DNA from 4 places in the Cobetia sp. MC34 genome. Region 3 is predicted to be linked to each of the others. Evidence: predicted binding sites of a transcription regulator. Region 3 holds the regulator's gene; each other region holds the start of a gene.

Region 1 (4,974 bases), on a different contig from region 3:
GACGAGGGTGTGGGTGGTGGAGATCGGCAGGCCGGTGCCGGAGGCCAGCACGACGGTCGAGGCGGCGGCCAGCGTGGCCGCGAAGCCGCGTGACGGCGTCAGCTCGGTAATGCCGGTGCCGACAGTGGCAATGACGCGACGACCATAGGTGACCAGGCCGACGACGATACCGCCGCCACCCAGCACGAGGACCCACCACGGCATGCTCGCCTTGGCGCCGATCTGACCGGCAGAGTCGACGACGCTGATGATGGCCGCCAGCGGACCGACCGCATTAGCCACGTCGTTGGAGCCGTGGGCGAAGGCCATCGCACAGGCGGTGAACATCATCAGCAGGCCGAATACCTTCTCGACGCCGCTGAAGTCGAAGTCGTCACCGGTGGCGCGATTCTTCTCCTTGAGGCGTGAACGCGCGACCTTGCGCTCCATCAGCACGCCGATACCCATCACGATGGCGCCGATGACGACGGCCAGCAGCAGGCTGGATTCGAAGCTCAGGTGCAGGCCGACATGCTTGAGGCCCTTGACCATGGTCACCATCGAGATGATGAAGCCGACCAGGAACATGTACATCGGCACGTAGCGCTTGGCGGCCGCGAACGGGTCTTCGTTGTCGAAGATCAGCGTCTGCACGGACTTGAACAGCACGAAGGCGATGGAGCCCGCCAGCAGCGGCGAGACCAGCCAGGAGGCCGCGATCTGACCGACCTTGGTCCATTCGACGGCATCCACGCCCAGACCCGCAGCGGAGAAGCCGACAATGGCGCCGACGATGGAGTGGGTGGTCGAGACCGGCCAGCCCTTCATGGAAGCGATCAGCAGCCAGATACCGGCGGCCAGCAGCGAGGCCAGCATGCCGTAGACCAGGAACTGTGGATTCTCGATCAGCAGTGACGGGTCGATGATGCCCTTGCGGATGGTGTCAGTCACCTCACCACCGGCAAGCCAGGCACCGAGGAATTCGAAGATCACGGCGATGATGATCGCCTGCTTGATGGTGATCGCCTTGGAACCTACCGAGGTTCCCATGGCATTGGCGACGTCATTCGCACCCACACCCCATGCCATGAAGAAACCGAACAGACAGGCAAGAATGACGAGCACATCGCCGTATTGAGCAATGATGGACATAGAAGACTCTTGGACAGATGGCAGGACGTCCTGATGGCGCTCAGCGCGCCATCAGGATCTGCAGTCGGGTACCGACCTTTTCCGCTTGGTCAGCCACATCGCCGACCCAATCGATGATCTTGTAGAGGAAGATCACATCGACGGGCGGGAGGCTAGCTTCCAGCGAGAACAGGGTCTGGCGGATGGCGATCTGCTGTTCGTCGGACTGCTTCTCGAGCTCATGCAGCTCGTTGATCAGCTTGTCGACCAGCTCGCTCATGTTGCGCCCGAAACCGGACTCGACGAGGTCTTCCAGTTCACCCAACGCACGACGCGCCTGGCAGACCGATTCGACCGCAGTCTTGAGATACTCACGCATGGCGGGCACCAGTGCGGTGGGTATCTGCATATGACGACCCAGCATGATCCCGGCGATGTCCTTGGTGACATTCGCGATGGAATCCTGGACATGGATCAGCTCGAGAAGGTCGGAGCGCGAGACCGGCAGGAACAGCGAGTTGGGCAGGTTGAGACGCAGCTGCGTCTTCAACTCGTCCGCTTCACGCTCCAGCCCGCTGATGGTCTTGCGAATGCTGGCTGCCTGCTCCCAATCACCCTGCTCGCAGGCGTCGAAGAAGGTCAGCAAGTGCTGGGCGCACTCGTCGGTCTTGATGATGTGGGTGTGCAGCGCCTTGAAAGGCGAGCGCCCGAACATCGAAGAGAAAGGGTTGGTCGTTACCATAGTGGCCGTCGGCGTTAAGGATTGACGCGCGGAGTGTAGCAAAGCCTTTGTGACGATCACATAACTTTCATCGTAACGTCATGATACCGCCATGCTGTTGTCATTTACGCAACAACAGCGGCAGTTCGGGGGAACACGAAGGATTCCAGAAGAGAGATTGTCATGTAGCGGCAGGACCCGTGGTCGCTGGCTTTATCCACTGTTCTTAATATAACCAAGGACGTGACGACAGGCAATTGCTGTCACTTCAATGTCATCATGCTGTCATATAAGTGTGATTCTGCCGACAGGCCGATATCCCGCATGCCCTTCCGCCCTCCCCGTGCTTGCCTTGCCGCGGGCCAGGCGCGAGCATGAGACACACGAGCCTTCGTCACCATGCACCACGCTTGCCGAAGGCTCTGCGGTCCTGGCGCCGCTGTCATCCTCATCCGTCAGCATCTGTCTTCTTTCATCCGTACAGGGAGTGCCCATCATGGCGCAGGAAATCGAACTCAAACTGGCACTGTCTCAACCCGTCATTGATCGCGATGCCATCCTGGAGACACTGGCGAGCATTGCAGAACTGGCAACGGTCGTCCCCAGGCGGCGCTGGCTGGCCAACACCTACTTCGACACCCCCGAGCATGCGCTGGAGCGCGCGCGCATGGCGCTGCGTCTGCGCCAGAGCGGTGAGGATGCCGACAGCACGGGCGCCCTGCGCCAGACGCTCAAGACCAGCGGCGAGAGCCATGGCGGACTGCATTCTCGCGGCGAATGGGAGTGGGAGCTGCCCGAGGGCCAGACCGGCCTCGACCTCGACGGCCTGCGTGGCCTGCCGCCCTTGCAGGCGCTGGAAGACGGCGCCCGCGAGCAGCTGCTGAGTGCGCTCGCGCCCAGCTTCAGCACCGATTTCGAGCGTCATGCCTGGCAGATCGACGTCAAGGCGACACGCAGCGACAAGAATGTGAGCGGTGAACAGGTCACCGTCGGCGTTGAGATGGCGCTGGACCTGGGCGCGGTGAAGGCCAGTGGTCGCGAAGTGGCCATCCAGGAGATCGAGCTCGAGCTGACCGGCGGCGAAGCACTCGCCCCCGAGGTGAGAGAAGGCGTGCTCTGGCAGCTGGCGGATTCACTGGCCAGCCGCCTGGCACTGCGCCCGGCGGATGCCAGCAAGGCCAAGCGCGGCGCGGCGCTGCGGGATGGCGAATGGCATGAGAAGACGCTGGATACCGCTGACCCCGGCGCGCTGCTGTCCGCCGCCATCGATGCGCTCGATGCGCACGCCGACCGCCAGGCGAAAGACGACCTCAAGTGGCACGCGCATGCGCTGGCCGCCCTGTCGGCCCTCGCATCACGGCTGGCCGCCAGCCAGCATCCCGGCCATATCCACGCGGTGGCGCTGGTCGAGGCGCTGGAAAGCAGCGACGGCGACGCCTCACAGGACTGGGCGACTCGCGACTTCGGCCAGCACAGCCTGTCACTGCTCGCGACGCTGCGCGGCTGAACCTCAAAACGACACTGACTGCCCAGCCGCCAGGCGCTAGACCACTGGCTGATGGACAACGGCCGGGCAGTGGTCTAGCGCCTGGCGGCTGGGCAGTCACTGAAGGTCATACTGAGACATCCCCGATACGCCCTGACATTCATCCGGCGTCGTCACGCCCGTCAAGGAAGCCTGCATGCCTGAACGCCAGGGCCCTGCCAATGAATATGGCAGCACGCCGCAAAGCCCCCCAGCGACACCCTCGCACCCCAGCGACTACGAGCCCGCGACAGGCCGCCTGCGCGCGCGGCTGTTCCACTGGATCTTCGAATCCGATACCAAGGCGGCCAAGGCCTTCGATATCGGCCTGATCCTGATGATCTTCGCCAGTGTCGCCGTGGTGATGCTCGACAGCGTGCCCTCGCTGAATGCGCAATACGGCGAGCTGTTCCGCATCATGGAATGGGGCTTCACGATCATCTTCACGCTGGAATACGCCGTCCGCCTCTACTGCCTGAAGCATCCCGGCACCTGGGCCAAGGGCTTCTACGGCGTGCTCGACCTGCTGTCGATTGCCCCAACCTGGCTGTCGCTGCTGATACCGGGCGCCCAGGCCCTGCTGGTGGTGCGCGTACTGCGTGTGCTGCGTCTGTTCCGCGTGCTGCGCCTGATGGCCTTCGTCGGCGAGGGCCGCATGCTGGTCGAGGCCATGACGCGCAGCCGGCGCAAGATCCTGCTGTTCTTCATCACCGTGCTCAGCATCGTCACGGTGTTCGGCGCCCTGATCTATCTGATCGAGCCGCCCGAGGCCGGCTTCACCTCCATCCCCAAGGCGCTCTACTGGGGCGTGGTGACGCTGACGACGGTGGGCTATGGCGACATCGCGCCCATCACGCCACTGGGGCAGTTCATCTCGGCGCTGATGATGATTCTCGGCTACTCGATTCTCGCCGTGCCCACCGGGGTATTCTCGGCCGAGGTTCTCAACGGCCTGCGCATGCAGCAGACCAGCGACGAAGCCTGCCCGGGCTGTGGTCGTGAAGGCCATGATCGCAACGCCAAGTACTGCAAGTTCTGCGGCACCTGGCTGGACGAGGATACCCGCGACCCGCGCGAACCGGAACCGGAGCCTGAACCTGAGACAGAACCGGAGCCCGAATCTGCGCCTGACGCAGAGACGCCATCGGACGATCAGCCAGAATCTCCCGATAGCGGGCCTCCCGAGAGCGGGCCTCCCGACCGCGACCGCAGCTGACGAAGCCGAGAATCACTCAGCACACGACAACGCCTCGGAAATGACTACGCCTCAGAAATGACAACGCCCCCGCGACCGCAAGGTCCGGGGGCGTCTTCGTATGGCAAGACGATGTCAGCGCCGTGAAGCGCTACGCTGTCGCGATCACTCCGTGAAGCTCGAGATATCGCCGCGCCCTTCGCGCACGATCACCGGCGGCAGCTCGCGCAGGTCCACCACACTGGTGGTCTCGAAGCTGCAGGCGCCGCCGTCGATGACCAGATCCAGCGCGTGTCCGAAGCGCTCGCGAATCTCTTCGGCGTCCGTCATCGGCAGTTCCTCGCCCGGCGGAATCAGCGTCACGCTCATCAGCGGTTCGCGATGGGTTTCCAGCAGGGCGTGGGTGATGGCGTGGTCCGGCAC
Region 2 (4,974 bases), on a different contig from region 3:
TGCGCTTGCCTTGCTGGCTGGCAAGGTCGAACAGGCTGATGCCGCGTGAGCGGCGCACGATACCGTTGTTGACGATACCTGAGTTGACAGGCAGCTCGCCGGTCAGCAGGCATTCATAGAGCGGGCGCGACATGGCCGGCAGCTCGCAGTCCAGTGATTGATACTGGCCACGGCCGGCCTCGACCAGGGCACTCAGATAGCCCATGGCATGATGACCCACGGCGTGGTTGAGGCCGTCGAGCACGATAAGAATGACACGCTGAGACATGGTGACTCCGTGAAGCTCAAGACGGCACCGCAAAGGCGATGCCGTCTATCAGGATGGTGCGCGCTCTGCTCGCGTGAAGCAGAGGCCGGGGATTACTGCTGGTGGATCAGTACCTGGGACTGCCACTGACGCGGCAGCTGCTTGGCACTGGCTTCCCAGCCCGCGAAGTCCTGAACTGGACGTGCATTGGCGTACTGCTCGTTGGGCAGCAGCTTGGCGGCGATATCCTCGGGCAGGGTGAGGTGCTCGGCGCGGATCGGACGGGCATAGCCCTTGGCCAGATTCAGCTGACCGGCATCGGAGAGGATGTACTCACGGGCCAGCTTGGCGGCATTCGGGTGCGCGGCATGCTTGTTGATGATGGTGGCGTAGCCGGAGGTGACGGAGGCATCAGACGGGATGACGACCTCGAAGGTGTCGCGGTTGATCTGATCGCGATAGTTCAAGGCATTGAAGTCCCACAGCAGGGCGACTTCGACTTCGCCTTTCTCCAGGTTGGCGATGCTCGGCTCTGCCAGTGACAGACGGCCCTGGCGCGCCAGCTCCGCGAAGACTTCCAGGCCCGGTGTCAGGTCGGATTCCTTGCCGCCATTGGCGAAGGCAGCGGCCAGAATGGCGTTGTTGGCCTGGGAGGCCTTGCCCACGGCGCCGACGGACACCTTGTAGTCACCTTCGGCGAGGTCGGCGAAGGAGGTCGGGCGCTCATCTTCACTGACCAGCGTCTTGTTGATCATGAAGGAAATGGTGCCGGTGTAGCCCAGTACCCAGTGGCCATCCTTGTCTTTGGCCCATTCCGGGATCTGCTCCCAGGTCGTGGTCTTGTAGGCCTGGGTCACGCCTTGCTGTACCGCGATCGGGCCGAAGGCGAAGCCCACGTCACCGATATCGGCGGTGGCGTTCTCACCCTCGGCCTTGAACTTGGCGACTTCCTCGGCGGAGCTCATGTCGGTATCGCTATGCGCGATGGAATACTTCGACTCGAGGTCTGCCCAGGTGTCCTTCCAGTTGGCCCAGCTGTCCGGCATGCCGACGCTATCGACACGGCCTTCGGACTGAGCGGCCTCGAGAAGGTCAGCCGGCATGTCGGCGGCACTGACGGAGGCACTGCCCAACAGGGCGGCCATGCAGGTGGAAACCAGCAGGCCGGTGGAGCGGGATGAGGTAGTGGCAATCGACTTCAAGGAGATTTCCCCAGTAGGTGATGAACAATCGCTGCTCTGAAGGTAAGGCGTGACGGGTATCAGGTACCCTGTCGACACGCTGAGAGCACATCCGGGTGCTCAGGTCATTGCTCAGGCCAGTTCTCGGATCATTGATCAGACCAGTGCTCTGCCAAGTGCTCAGGCAAGTGTCGAGACAGCCGAGGCTGTGTGGTCTAGTTCAGTTCGAAAGGCACGATCGACTCTAGCGCTCGCCTGTGACAGTTGCGTGTCGTCAACATGTCGTTGTCATGGCATGGGGTGACGGCTCTGGCTCTGTCTCCTTCATACCTTCTCCGTGCCTTCTTCGTGCCTTGCCGCGGGCCCCGGTCCTCGCTATCTTCCACAGCCATAAGTGTGCAAAGCAGGGCGTGCAAGGCATGAGTCAGCGCGTGATGACTGACCTGGCGTGGCAGCCAGAGTTGTGCTGTCACCGAGTTGTCACGCCAATGCCACTATTCTCCTCATGCGTGTCTCGACAAGCGTGTCTTGAAAAGTCGCACTGAGCTTTACGGGGCGTCTGAACTAGACCACAGAAATCGCTTCGCTCTGACCCTTTCCATCCTGGACGCTCTGGATGTCATGCAAGTGACTCGCCAGAAATTGCTGTCTTTCGTTACCTTTCAGGAACTTCGCATGCCTTCATCTTCGCTTGAGCCCCAGAGTGACGCCGCTTCATCGGCAACTCCTGACACGGATGTCCCCGTGGCAGGGCTCAAGGCCAGGCTACTGAACCATCTTGAGGCAGCGCCGCTACGCGCTTCACAGCGCCTGCCCTCCGAGCGCGAGATGATCGAACGCTTTGCCACGACGCGGGTCACCCTGCGCGATACCTTGCTGCAGCTGGAGGCGGAGGGGCGTATCTATCGCGAGAATCGGCGGGGCTGGTTCGTCTCGCCGCCACGACTGCGCTATGACTTGCTGGCGTGCCTGCCATTTCGCGACATGGTCGAGTCACAGCAGCGGGTGGCCAGCACCGAGGTACTGGCGGCAGGAGAAGTCGCTGCCAACGCGGTGATCGCGCGGCGGCTGGGGATTGCGGAGGGCTCAGTGGTCTATCGCATCACTCGCGTGCGGCGTATCGACGGGCGGCGCGTGCTGCATGTCTGCCATCACCTGCGACGTGACTGTTTCCCGGGCATCCTCGATTTCGACCTCGGTGCCCACTCCCTGACCGACCTCTACCGGCATGAATACGCCATTCGTGTCAGTCGCGTCAGCTTCGAGCTGGCCTCCACGGTGTTCGACGCTGAGGCCGCCGCCGCGCTGAACGCCGCGCAGGGCAGCCCCGCGCAGCGCATCACCCGCATCAACTTCGATCAGAATGGCCGCGCGGTGGACTGCGATGATGAACACTGGCGCCACGATGCCATCGAATTGACGCTGAGTGCCGCACCACAGAGCTAGTTGGAAAGTTCGCGGCGAAGCCTGAATGCCTGGCAGGCCGCTGGTGGCCCAGACGAAAACACCCGCCATGGCGAGAATCAGTCGCTGTGGCGGGTGTTTTGTCATCGCTGAGGGGGCATGTCTGTCAGGCCGATTTCATCAGTGGTCACGAGATCTCAGTTCATGCGGCCGGTATGACGCTCGACGCTCTCCTGCGGGGAGTCTCCGGGATGTCGGTGAGCGAGATGCCTCGGGTTTCCGGCAGTCGCAGGCCACCGAGCAGGGCCACGGCGGCGATCGCGATCAGGTGCCAGGCGGGTGCCAGGTTGTTGCCGCTCAAGTCGATCAACCAGGTGGCGACCAGCGGGGCGGTGCCGCCGAAGATGGTGTAGGCGACATTGTAGCTGAGTGCCGAGGCGGTATAGCGCACCCGGGTCGGGAACTGCTCCGAGAGCAGTGCGGCCGTGACGACACCGCAGAGCACGGCACCGACCGCCATCAATGAAGCGCCCAGCATGGACGCCCACAAGGTGCCACTCGCGGCAAGCGAATAGGCGGGAAATACCGCGATGGCCAGACTGCCACACGCCGTGATGATGGTATTGCGTCGCCCGACAAGGTCCGAATACCGCCCGGCCAACGGGCATAGCAATGCGGCGACGATGAGGCCGCCCAGGCTTGCCAGCAATGCTGTCTGGCGCGTGGCGCCGCCCGCCACCTGCATATAGGTCGCGAAATAGGTGCTGAACATGTAGAACGACAGCGCCGTGGCAGAGATGAAGGCCATCAGGCTTACGATGGTGCTGCCGTGGGTGGTCAGTGTTTCCTTGAGCGGGGCGCTGGTGGCGTTGTGTTCCTGCTGAATCAGGCGGAACGCCGGTGAGTCATCCAGCTTGAGGCGCATGTAAAGCCCGATCAGCCCCAGTGGTGCAGCGCTCAGGAAGGGGACACGCCAGCCCCATGCCTGCATGGTGGCTTCCGATACCAGGCTGTTGAGGCCTAGACCGAGTGCTGCTGCTGTGGCGAAGGCGCTGAAGGTCGAGACGGGAATGAAGCTTCCGTACCAGCCCCGCTTGTCGTCAGGGGCGTGCTCCATCACGAAGGCGCAGGCACCGGCGTATTCGCCGCCGGCCGAGAAACCCTGAGCGCAGCGAGCCAGCGTCAACAGCAGCGGCGCCAGCATGCCGATGCTCTGATAGGTCGGCAACAGACCGATCAAGGCGGTGGCGCTGGCCATCATGATGATGGTGATGGCCAGGACATTCTTGCGCCCGATGCGATCCCCCAGGGTGCCGAAGAAGATGCCGCCGAGGGGGCGCAAGGCAAAGGACACCGCAAAGACGGCAAAGGTCTGGATCAGTGCCAGAGTCGGGTCGCCCTGCGGGAAGAAGTGCTGCGAGATGATCACGGCCATGAAGCCGTAGATGGCGAAGTCGAACCATTCGATGAAATTGCCGATGGCAGAGGCTGCCAGCACGCGTCTCAGCGTGGCTGGCGAGATGCTGTCGGTCCCGCCTGTCTTGTTGTTGTTCATGTCTTGCTCCGCCTGAGAGGAATCGGGAAGAGGTGTGGCTTGAACAGCGCACAGCTCCCTGCGTCATCCTGCGGCACGCGGTATAGGGCGATCACGCTCAATGCGACATCAGTAATGTCCGATGCGACATGACTGATGGGACATGACAGAAAACTAGCTCATCAAAAGGGAGAGGAGCGCCTGGCAAACTTCAGCGCATCAGCAGGCTCGCATCGACTTCGCGGAAGTGATGGGCGCTTTTCATCAGGGCGAGGGCGGTGAGAGCTTCGACGCCATAGACGCGGGTGGTGATGGCGTGGCGGGTGGCGACATGATCCAGCAGCAGGGCGAAGTCGCCATCGCCGGAGGCGAGAATGATCTCATCGACCTCGGGGGCGGATTCCATCACGTCGATGGTGATGCCGACATCCCAGTCGCCCTTGGCCGAGCCGTCGCCGCGCTGGATGAAGGGCTTGAGTTTGACCGTGAAGCCTATCTCGCGCAGGCGCTGCTGGAATTGCTGCTGCTTGGGGTCGCCACGGTCGATCGCGTAGGCGTAGGCATGTTGAATCGAGCCGAGGCGCTCGAGCTCTGCCCACAGGCGACGA
Region 3 (4,974 bases):
GCTGATGTGGCCGACTCTGTGGGCACTGTGGCTGGCGGCAGATGGCATTCCCGAGCGCACGACCCTGCTGATCTTCATCGCCGGGGTCTATCTGATGCGCGCCGCCGGCTGCGTGATCAACGACTACGCCGACCGCCATTGGGACAAGCATGTCGAGCGCACGCGTGACCGGCCGCTGACCTCGGGTCGCATTTCGGAGCGCGAAGCGCTGACGCTGTTCGGGGGGCTGGTCGCGGCCGCCTTCGTGCTGGTGTGCTTCACCAACCTGACCACGGTGCTGCTGTCGATCGTCGCCGTGCTGCTGGCGGCCAGCTATCCGTTCATGAAGCGCTTCCATCATCTGCCCCAGGTGGTGCTGGGCGCCGCCTTCGGCTGGGCGATTCCGATGGCCTTCGCCGCGACGCTGGAGGAGGTACCGACCTACGGCTGGTGGCTGTTCGCGGCCAACCTGATGTGGACGGTGGCCTACGACACCGCCTACGCGATGGTCGATCGCAACGACGACCTCAAGGTGGGCATCAAGTCCACCGCCGTGCTGTTCGGGCGTGCCGACAAGCTGATGATCGGCCTGTTGCAGCTGGGCATGCTGGCGGTGTTGATCGGCATCGGCCTGCACCTGACGCTGGGCATCTTCTACTGGCTGGGGCTGGCCGCCGCCGCCGTCACCTTCGTCTGGCAGCAACGTCTGATCCGTGAGCGTGAGCGTGCGCCCTGCTTCCAGGCGTTCCTCAACAATCATTGGACGGGTCTGCTGATCTTCGCCGGTATCGCCCTGGCGACCTGGCCGATGAGCTGACTCCTGTATAAACATTAGTATTATTTAATTTAAAGCAACCCCAGCCCTCTGTTGCTCCCCAGCCCACGGTTCATGCCTGCCTGCCGCGCCTCCAAGGTGGCTGGCAGGCTTGCGTGCAAGCTGCCATGCTGGCAGTTGTCATCTCGTTGTCATATAAGCGGGTTGTAATCGTCATCGACTTGTCATTCTGGCGCGTGCGCCGACTGCTGCATGGGATCTAGCGATGAGCTCCAAGACCGTACTGATTGTCGACGATGAATCCTCGATTCGCGAGATGATCGCCGTTGCCCTCGAAATGGCGGATTACCGCGTGCTGGAGGCAGACAATGCCCAGGACGCCCACGCCATCGTCGTCGATGAAAAGCCCGATCTGCTGTTGCTGGACTGGATGATGCCGGGCACCAGTGGCCTGGAGCTCGCGCGGCGTCTCAAGCGTGACGAGACCACCTCGGAGCTGCCGATCATCCTGTTGACCGCCAAGGGCGAGGAAGACAACAAGATTCAAGGCCTGGAAGCCGGTGCCGACGACTACATCACCAAGCCATTCTCGCCGCGCGAGCTGGTCGCCCGTCTCAAGGCCGTGCTGCGTCGCACCACTCCCAAGGGAGTCGAGGAGGCGGTGGAAGTCGAAGGCCTGATGCTCGACCCGGCCAGCCACCGCGTCACCGCCCACGGCAACTCGCTGGATGTCGGCCCGACCGAATATCGCCTGCTGCAGTTCTTCATGACGCATCAGGAGCGTGCCTACACGCGCAGCCAGCTGCTCGATCAGGTATGGGGCGGCAACGTCTATGTCGAGGAGCGCACCGTGGACGTGCACATCCGTCGCCTGCGCAAGGCGCTGGGCACAGGCCATCAGCATCTGATCCAGACCGTCCGCGGCACCGGTTACCGCTTCAGCGCTCAGGCCTGAGGGATTCATGCGCTATTGGACCAACGAGCTATGGCGCCTCGGCTACCTTGCCGGTGGCTTCGGCCTGATCGGTGGCCTGCTGGGCCATCTGGGCTGGGGCCTGGCGCTGGGTCTTTCGCTGTATCTGTTCGTCCATCTCAAGCACTTGAAGAGCCTCTACACCTGGCTGATCACCAATCCCCATGAAGAGCCGCCGCCCGGCGATGGCGTCTGGGGAGACCTGCTCGATCGTCTCTACCGCTACCAGAAGGGCCAGCGTCAGGCTCAGGAGCGACTGCGCAGCATCCTCAACCGTATCCAGGAATCCTCCGAGGCCATGCGCGACGGCCTGGTGATGCTGGACAACCACGGTGACATGGAATGGTGGAACAGCGCTGCCGAGCAGCTGGTCGGTCTCAAGGCCAGCCACGACCGCGGTCAGCACATCACCAACTATCTGCGTGACCCCGTCTTCATCGACTACTTCAATCGGCTGGCCTACCGCGAGCCGCTGACGCTCCAGTCGCCGCTGTCTGACAACCTGACGCTGCAGATCTCCATCACCCTGTTCGGTGACAACGAGCGTCTGGTCATGCTGCGTGACGTCACCCGCCTCTATCGTCTTGAAGAGATGCGCCGCGACTTCGTGGCCAATGTCTCCCATGAGCTGCGCACGCCGCTGACGGTACTGGCCGGCTATCTCGAGACCTACTCCGATTACGCCGATGACCTGCCACCGCGCTGGCAGCGTGGACTGGGCCAAATGCAGAGCCAGACCGACCGCATGCAGCACCTGGTCGAGGACCTGCTGACCCTGTCACGCCTGGAAACCGACGAGCTGTCCGACAATGGTCGCTGCATCGACATGAGCGCCCTGCTCGGCCATATCCGCGACGACGCCGAAGGCCTGTCCCAGGGGCGCCACACCTTCTCCATCGAGGCCGATGCCAGCCTGTCACTGCGCGGTGAGGAGCAGGAACTGCGCAGCGCGATCTCGAATCTGGTCTTCAATGCGGTGCGCTACACCCCCGAAGACTGCCATATCACCCTGCGCTGGAAGGCGGATGACCAGGGCCTGCTGGTCGAGGTGGAAGATGACGGGGACGGGATCGACCCGGTGCACCTGCCGCGCCTGACCGAGCGCTTCTACCGCATCGACAAGGGCCGCAGCACCGCCACGGGAGGCACCGGCCTCGGGCTTGCCATCGTCAAGCATGTGCTGATTCGTCATCAGGGCCATCTGGAGATCGACAGCCACCCCGGCGAGGGTGCGCGCTTCCGCTGTCACTTCCCCGACGAGCGCGCCTGTCAGGCGAGCGCTCCCCAGGCCAGCAGTGCGCTAGCCCAGTAATGGGCTGATTCAGTGATGATTTGCCCCGGACGCCAGCCCAACGCAGAACGCCCCGCGGCCACCTCGAAAGGAGGCGACTGCGGGGCGTTTCGTTTGGTCAATCAGACGACGCTGCGGCTATTTCAGCGACGTGCCAACTTAGCGACGAGTCAGTTCAGCGACAAGCCATCTCTGCGACAGGCTGTCTCAACGACGCGGCGCCGGCAACTGACGGTAGTGGCTCTGCCACATCAGTACCGCCCCGGCGACGGCGCCCGGGATGAACAGCAGATTGGCCAGCGGCACCAGCGTCATGACGAACACCGCGGCGCCGAAGGTTAGTGAGGGCCACCAGCGCGCCTTGAGGCGCTGCTTCATGTCGCCGAAGCTGACCTGATGGTTGTCCATCGGGTAGTCGAGATACTGGATCGACATGCTCCAGGCCGAGAACAGCCCCCACAACAGCGGCGAGAGCAGGTTCAGACCCGGGATGAAGCCGATGATGAACAGCGCGATCATGCGCGGGATGAAGTAGCCCAGCTTGGCCATTTCACGCCCCAGCGAGTCGACGCCGATCTTCATCAGGCCACGGTCATCATCGATCAGGGTGCCATCCAGACGATGCTCGACCTTCTCGGCCAGAATGCCGTAGAAGGGCGCGGCGATCAGGTTGGTCACCAGGCTGAAGGTGAAGAACACCACCAGCAACAGACTCACTACCAGCACCGGCCAGATCAACCAGCTGAGCCAGTCCAGCCACGCCGGTACCTTGAGCATCCAGTAATCGATCCAGCCACCGAACTGGTTGAACAACACCCACAGCGTGATGCTGTAGAGCACCAGGTTGATCGCCAGCGGTACGAATACGAAGCGGCGCAGCCCGGGGGTATAGACCATGCGGGTCCCGCGGACCAGCGCCGATACGGCATCAATCATGCGACGTCCTCGTCATCTCAAAAGAACCGGCCAGCCAGCGGGCTGGCCGGAGCCACACCCTAGCACTCCCGCCTGCGCGGCGCAGCTGTCGGCCGCCTGACACCGCTCGCGCTCCCACGACGCAATCGCCCCGCGACCTGCCGGTAAGCAGGAGCGGGGCGAAAGAGGCGACACAGGGGCAGGGAAGCGCGTCAGCTCACTTCTTGTCCAGGTCCTGCGGCTTCAGGTCATGGGTATCGGTGTGACGCACGTCCACGCCCTTGACCAGGAAGATGACGTACTCGGCCAGGTTGTCGGCGTGGTCACCGATGCGCTCCAGCGCACGCAGAATCCACATCACGTTGAGCACCGGCGTGATCTGGCGCGCGTCTTCCATCATGAAGGTCATCAGCGAGCGCATCGCGCTCTGATATTCCAGATCCACCGAGGCGTCTTCACGCAGTACCTTGAGGGCAAGGTCGGTATCGAAGCGCGCGAAGGCCGTCAGGGAATCACGCACCATGCTGCGCACGTGCTGGCTGAGGTGACGCACCTCGACCATGCCGCGCGGGCTCTGGCCGTTCTCGACCAGCGAGATGGCATTGCGTGCGATCTTGCTCGATTCATCACCGATACGCTCGAGATCGGAGGTGGCGCGGATGACGGCCAGCACCAGGCGCAGGTCGGAGGCCGCCGGCTGACGGCGGGCCAGCACCCGGGTGCACTCGTCATCGATCTTGAGCTGCATGTCGTTGACAGCCTTGTCGTTGTCGCGCACCCGCGTGGCGGTTTCACTGTCGCCTTCCAGCAATGCCGTGACGGCATCCTGCAGCTGCTTCTCTACCAGTCCGCCCATGGCCAGCAGGTGTGTCTTCAGTGCATCCAGCTCGTGATTGAACTGCTCTGAGATATGCTTGCCGTGCGAATCGCTGGTGATATCCATTTCCCTCTCCCGGAAAGTCGCCCACCGAGTCAGGGGGCGTGACATGAATGACGTGACAAGTATGGCCCACTACTGACTGACACAGCGGGCTCCCCCTC
Region 4 (4,974 bases), on a different contig from region 3:
CTTGCCGTGCATGCGACGCAGCTCGGCGTAGGTCAGGTAGAGGCGCTGCATGGCGCGGGTGACACCGACGTAGCACAGGCGACGCTCTTCCTCGAGACGACCCGGCTCTTCCAGCGACATCTTGTGCGGGAACAGCCCCTCCTCGACCCCGGCGACGAATACCACCGGGAATTCGAGCCCCTTGGCGGAGTGCAGCGTCATCATCTGCACGCATTCCTCGCCTTCGGCGGCTTCGTGATCGCCGGCATCCAGCGCGGCTTCGGCGAGGAAGGGCTCCAGCGCCTCGGCCCCTTCGCTGGGAGCTTCCGGGTCCATGCGCTCGCCCTGACTGAAGGCGCGGCAGGCGTTGACCAGCTCCGAGAGGTTCTCGAGGCGCGCCTGGCCCTTCTCGCCCTTCTCGGCGGCGTGATGCTCACGCAGGCCGGAGACGTGGATGACGTGCTCGACCAGCTCATGCAGCGCCATGCCGGCGGTGTCGTTGTCGAGGCCATCGATGATGTCGGCGAAGGCTCGCACGGCGGTGGCGGCGCGTCCCTTGAGGGCGCCATCGGAGACTGCATCGCTCATTGCCTGCCACATGGTCAGGTTGCCGTAGCGTGCGCGCTCGCGCAGCTGCTCGACGGTGCGCATGCCGATGCCACGCGCCGGCACGTTGATCACGCGCTCCAGGGCGGCATCGTCCTCGCGGTTGTTCATCAGACGCAGGTAGGCGAGCGCGTTCTTGATCTCGAGACGCTCGTAGAAGCGCTGGCCGCCATAGATGCGATACGGCATGCCCTGGCGGATCAGCGTCTCCTCCAGCACGCGTGACTGGGCGTTGGAGCGATACAGGATCGCGATCTCGTCGCGGCTGTAGCCATGCTCATTGACCAGCTCACGGATGGTATCGGCGATGTAGCGCGACTCATCGATGTCATTGAAGCCGGCATAGACACGAATGCGCTCGCCGCGACCGCTGTCGGTCCACAGCTCCTTGCCCATGCGCCCGCCGTTGTGGCTGATCAGGGCGTTGGCGGCCTCCAGAATGGCGCTGGAGGAGCGGTAGTTCTGCTCCAGACGCACCACGCGGGTGTTGGCGAACTCCTCGGTAAAGCGCTGGATGTTCTCGACCCGCGCGCCACGCCAGCCGTAGATGGACTGGTCATCATCGCCGACCACGGTCATGCACTCGCGATCACCGGCCAGCAGCTTCAGCCAGGCGTACTGCAGGGTGTTGGTATCCTGGAACTCGTCGACCAGCAGGTGGGCGAAGCGCTCGCGGTAATGCGCCAGCAGGTGCGGCGTATCGCGCAGCAGCTCCAGCGAGCGCAGCAGCAGCTCACCGAAATCGACCAGCCCGCCGCGTTCACAGGCGAGCTGATAGAGCTCATACATCTCGACCATCTTGCCCATGTAGGCATCGCCATGGGTCTGCACCTGATGGGCGCGCAGACCTTCCTCCTTGCAGCCGGCGATGAAGTACTGGACCTGCTTGGGCGGCCAGCGCTCGTCATCGACGTTGTGCTCCTTGAGCAGCCGCTTGACCATGCGCAGCTGGTCATCGCTGTCGATGATCTGGAAGTGCTCGGGCAGGCGCGCCTCCTGCCAGTGGGTGCGCAGCAGACGATGACTGATGGAGTGGAAGGTGCCGACCCACATGTGGCGCAGGCTGCTGCCATTGAGCGCCTCGAGACGCGTGCGCATCTCCCGCGAGGCCTTGTTGGTGAAGGTCACCGACAGGATGGCGTAGGGCGAGAACTGGTATTGGTCCATCAACCAGGCGATGCGGTGAACCAGCACGCGGGTCTTGCCGGAACCGGCCCCCGCCAGTACCAGCATGTTGCCCGGCGGCGCGGACACGGCCTCACGCTGATGCGTGTTGAGGTGATCGAGGAGGGGCGATTCGGACATGCAGGGCTCACCACAGGGCAGAGGAGTCGAGGAGCGGAGCAGCGTGAGATTCGCTGCCCCTGTTCAGGCATCCACCTTATCACAGCGGCCTGCCCTGCTCTTCCCCGCGCCGGCCTTCCTTGCACATACGTGCCTTGCACTTGCCTTCAAGATAGATGACGCCCGGGCGGTGCTCAGTGGGTATCGAAGTCGTGGTCGTCGATGCGCAGGGTGGCGAGGCTCTTCTTGACCGCCTCCAGCTGCTCCTTGAGCTTGGGTCCACGCGCCTTGGCGACACCGACCGCCAGCGTATCGACGATCACCAGGTGCGCGATACGCGAGCTCATCGGAGTGTAGATCTCGGTGTCTTCGTGCACATCGATGTGCAGCGGCAGCGTGACTTCATCCGCCAGTGGCGAACCACTCGGGCACAGCCCGATGACGGTCGCGCCGGCGTCCCGCGCCAGACGCACGCTGGCGATCAGCGCCTTGGTGCGGCCGGTCTGGGAGATGGCCACCACCACGTCGCGCGGCCCCAGCGTCACCGCTGACATGTTCTGCATGTGCGGGTCGGTGTAGGCGGCGGTGGAGATCTGCAGGCGGAAGAACTTGTGCTGGGCATCGTGAGCCACGGCGCCCGAGGCACCATAGCCGTAGAACTCGACCCGGCTGGCGGAGGCCAGCGAGTGGATGGCGCGCGCGACGGCTTCGGCGTCCAGGCGGTCACGCACCGACAGCAGGGTGCCGATGGTGGAATCGAACAGCGAGTGCGAGAACTCGGCCACGCTGTCGGAGTCATTCATTGAGAACTGGGCGAACTGGGTACCGGTGGCGAGGCGTTGCGCCAGCTGCAGCTTGAAATCCTGGAAGCCGGCGAAGCCCATTGCCCGACAGAAACGCACGACCGTCGGCTCACTGACCGATGACTCGCTGGCCAGATCGACGATCCGCATGTGAATCACTTCCTCCGGATGGCGAAGGACATAGCGTGCGACCTTTTGTTCAGAGCGGCGGAAATTCTCCATCCGGCTCCTCAGGTCGTCGAAGATGGCATGGCTCACGGCACACTCCTTGCAGACTTCATGGGCATGCCTGAGCTTACGTCATCCCCCCAGGGGTGTCGCCTGCACAGGCAGGCTATAGTCACAATTTTGTCAAGTGAGCTATAGTAAAACGGTGTGGCGCCAGTGAAAGCCCACATCCTTTGGATGCCATGGAGGTCGAATCATGCGTAATTCAGAGCAGGTAGATACGCTCAAGAAAGAGCTTCTCGATATTTTCATGACTCTCGGTGCCGACGAACATCAGGCCCGCAAGAAACAAAGCGCAGTCCGCCATCTCCGCGCCCGGCGTGGAATAGAATTGCACAACGAAATCAAGCGCCTAAGCGAGGATTTAAGCGACATCGAAGTGCTGGAAATGGATACTGAAAGCGATATCGACACCCACTGATTCCAGGCGGGGAGGCGATACGCTCCCCGCCGATCAGTGATGTTTTCACGCTCTGATCCGCCAGGGTTCGGGCTCCATGCGACACCCTCCACCATCTCTTTCGAGCATGGTCGTACTCCCCTCTCGCGCAATTTCAGCATCATCACCCCTGACAGAAACGCCTTCTGCGCTGTCATGCCCGATGCCCTGCTCATCAATCCCGAAATATTCGTTTTTTCTCACCTCATTTTCCGCCCCACCGCTCTTCTTTTGTTTGTCACATTTCTCCTCTATCGCGTGCCGCCATCATCCTTGATGCACCATTTCAGTGCGTATCCGCCGCCATGCGCCTCTCAATACCTGAAACCAGGCTCACGCCTGATGGCGACTTTTCCTCTCGGAAAGGATGAATCTTCTACGTCAAACGAATGACAGACAACGGCCACGCAGCGCAGCGCTACCCAGCCATGACGCCTGCCAGGCAAGCGCGCGACCGGGTTGAGATTCTCCAGGCTCAGAAACAGGAAAGGCCCGCCGGATGGCGGGCCTTTCGCATTGCCTGCCATGACAGGCCTGAGACATGTCATGGCAAGTGTTTCACGAGATCTCTCGAGATCTCTCGAGACCTACAGGCTGGACGCGAACACCACGACCACACCGATCGGGGCGATATAGCGCGCCACGAAGCTCCACAGCGAGAAGGCCGAGTCGCTCATGTTGAGCTGGCTGCGCACCTCGTCACGACCCATGAACCAGCCGACGAAGACGATGGTCGCCAGACCGGTCAGCGGCAGCATCAGCTTGCTGGTCGCGTAGTCGAGCAGGTCGAAGATGGTCATGCCTTCGAACTTGGCGAACATGCCCAGCGGCGCCACGTCACTCCACAGGTTGAAGGACAGGATGGTGGCGATGCCCAGCAGCCAGGTGGCGATACCCGCGACCCAGGCCGAGCCGACGCGAGACATCGGCGTCTTCTCTTCCAGCCATTCGACGATGGGCTCCAGCAGCGAGATGCCTGAGGTCCAGGCCGCGAATACCAGCAGCACGAAGAACACCACGCCAAAGACTTCACCGCCCGGCATGTGGCCGAAGGCCAGCGGCAGGGTCTGGAAGATCAGGCCCGGGCCCGCAGCGGCGTCGAGGCCGTTGGAGAACACCACCGGGAAGATGGCCAGACCGGCCAGCAGGGCGATGACGGTATCCAGCACCACCACGACCAGCGCGGTACGCCCGATGTTGACGTCATCGGACAGGTAGGAGCCGTAGGCCATCATGATGCCCATGCCCAGTGACAGGGTGAAGAAGGCATGCCCCATGGCCGCCAGCACGCCATCCTTGTCGAGCTTGGAGAAGTCCGGCGTCAGCAGCCAGGCGGCCGCATCAGCGAAGCCATCGGTGGTGGCGGCGTAGCCGACCAGCACGATCAACATCACCGCCAGCAGCGGCATCAGGATCTTGGCGGCACGCTCCAAGCCGCCGGCGACCCCGCCAGCCACGACCAGGATCACCATCAGCATGAAGGCACTGTGCCAGGCCAGCAGTGTGGTCGGGTCCCCCAGCAGACCGCCGAACAGGCTACCGGCCGTGTCAGAGGTCAGGGTTTCGAAACTGCCGCTGGCCGCGTCGGCGATGAAGGCCAGCGCCCAGCCGCCGATGACACTGTAGAAGGACAGG

What was found. Region 3 encodes PhoB, which activates phosphate uptake and scavenging genes when phosphate is short. Its sites were predicted from a motif close to TGTCATANNNNTGTCANA; they were not measured.
Region 1: the regulator PhoB is predicted to act here: its motif matches at 2,104-2,121, upstream of IZU87_RS03990 (CYTH domain-containing protein).
Region 2: the regulator PhoB is predicted to act here: its motif matches at 1,896-1,913, upstream of IZU87_RS10320 (UTRA domain-containing protein).
Region 4: the regulator PhoB is predicted to act here: its motif matches at 3,011-3,028, upstream of hexR (transcriptional regulator HexR).

The regions. Positions count from the first base shown of each region.
Region 1 covers NZ_JADPPY010000004.1:182,685-187,658, reverse strand. Annotated here, with positions in the region: gene IZU87_RS04000 (inorganic phosphate transporter) at 1-1,131, opposite strand, end outside; gene IZU87_RS03995 (TIGR00153 family protein) at 1,172-1,852, opposite strand; gene IZU87_RS03990 (CYTH domain-containing protein) at 2,328-3,338, shown strand; gene IZU87_RS03985 (ion transporter) at 3,514-4,572, shown strand; gene IZU87_RS03980 (L-threonylcarbamoyladenylate synthase) at 4,717-4,974, opposite strand, start outside.
Region 2 covers NZ_JADPPY010000016.1:14,788-19,761, reverse strand. Annotated here, with positions in the region: gene IZU87_RS10330 (alkaline phosphatase family protein) at 1-268, opposite strand, end outside; gene IZU87_RS10325 (ABC transporter substrate-binding protein) at 361-1,449, opposite strand; gene IZU87_RS10320 (UTRA domain-containing protein) at 2,104-2,874, shown strand; gene IZU87_RS10315 (MFS transporter) at 3,035-4,387, opposite strand; gene IZU87_RS10310 (LabA-like NYN domain-containing protein) at 4,578-4,974, opposite strand, start outside.
Region 3 covers NZ_JADPPY010000038.1:21,922-26,895, forward strand. Annotated here, with positions in the region: gene ubiA (4-hydroxybenzoate octaprenyltransferase) at 1-796, shown strand, start outside; gene phoB (phosphate regulon transcriptional regulator PhoB) at 1,020-1,709, shown strand; gene phoR (phosphate regulon sensor histidine kinase PhoR) at 1,717-3,039, shown strand; gene cysZ (sulfate transporter CysZ) at 3,226-3,954, opposite strand; gene phoU (phosphate signaling complex protein PhoU) at 4,151-4,876, opposite strand.
Region 4 covers NZ_JADPPY010000028.1:1,903-6,876, forward strand. Annotated here, with positions in the region: gene uvrD (DNA helicase II) at 1-1,890, opposite strand, end outside; gene hexR (transcriptional regulator HexR) at 2,064-2,930, opposite strand; gene IZU87_RS13325 (PA3496 family putative envelope integrity protein) at 3,097-3,321, shown strand; gene IZU87_RS13330 (hypothetical protein) at 3,361-3,732, shown strand; gene IZU87_RS13335 (sodium-dependent transporter) at 3,927-4,974, opposite strand, start outside.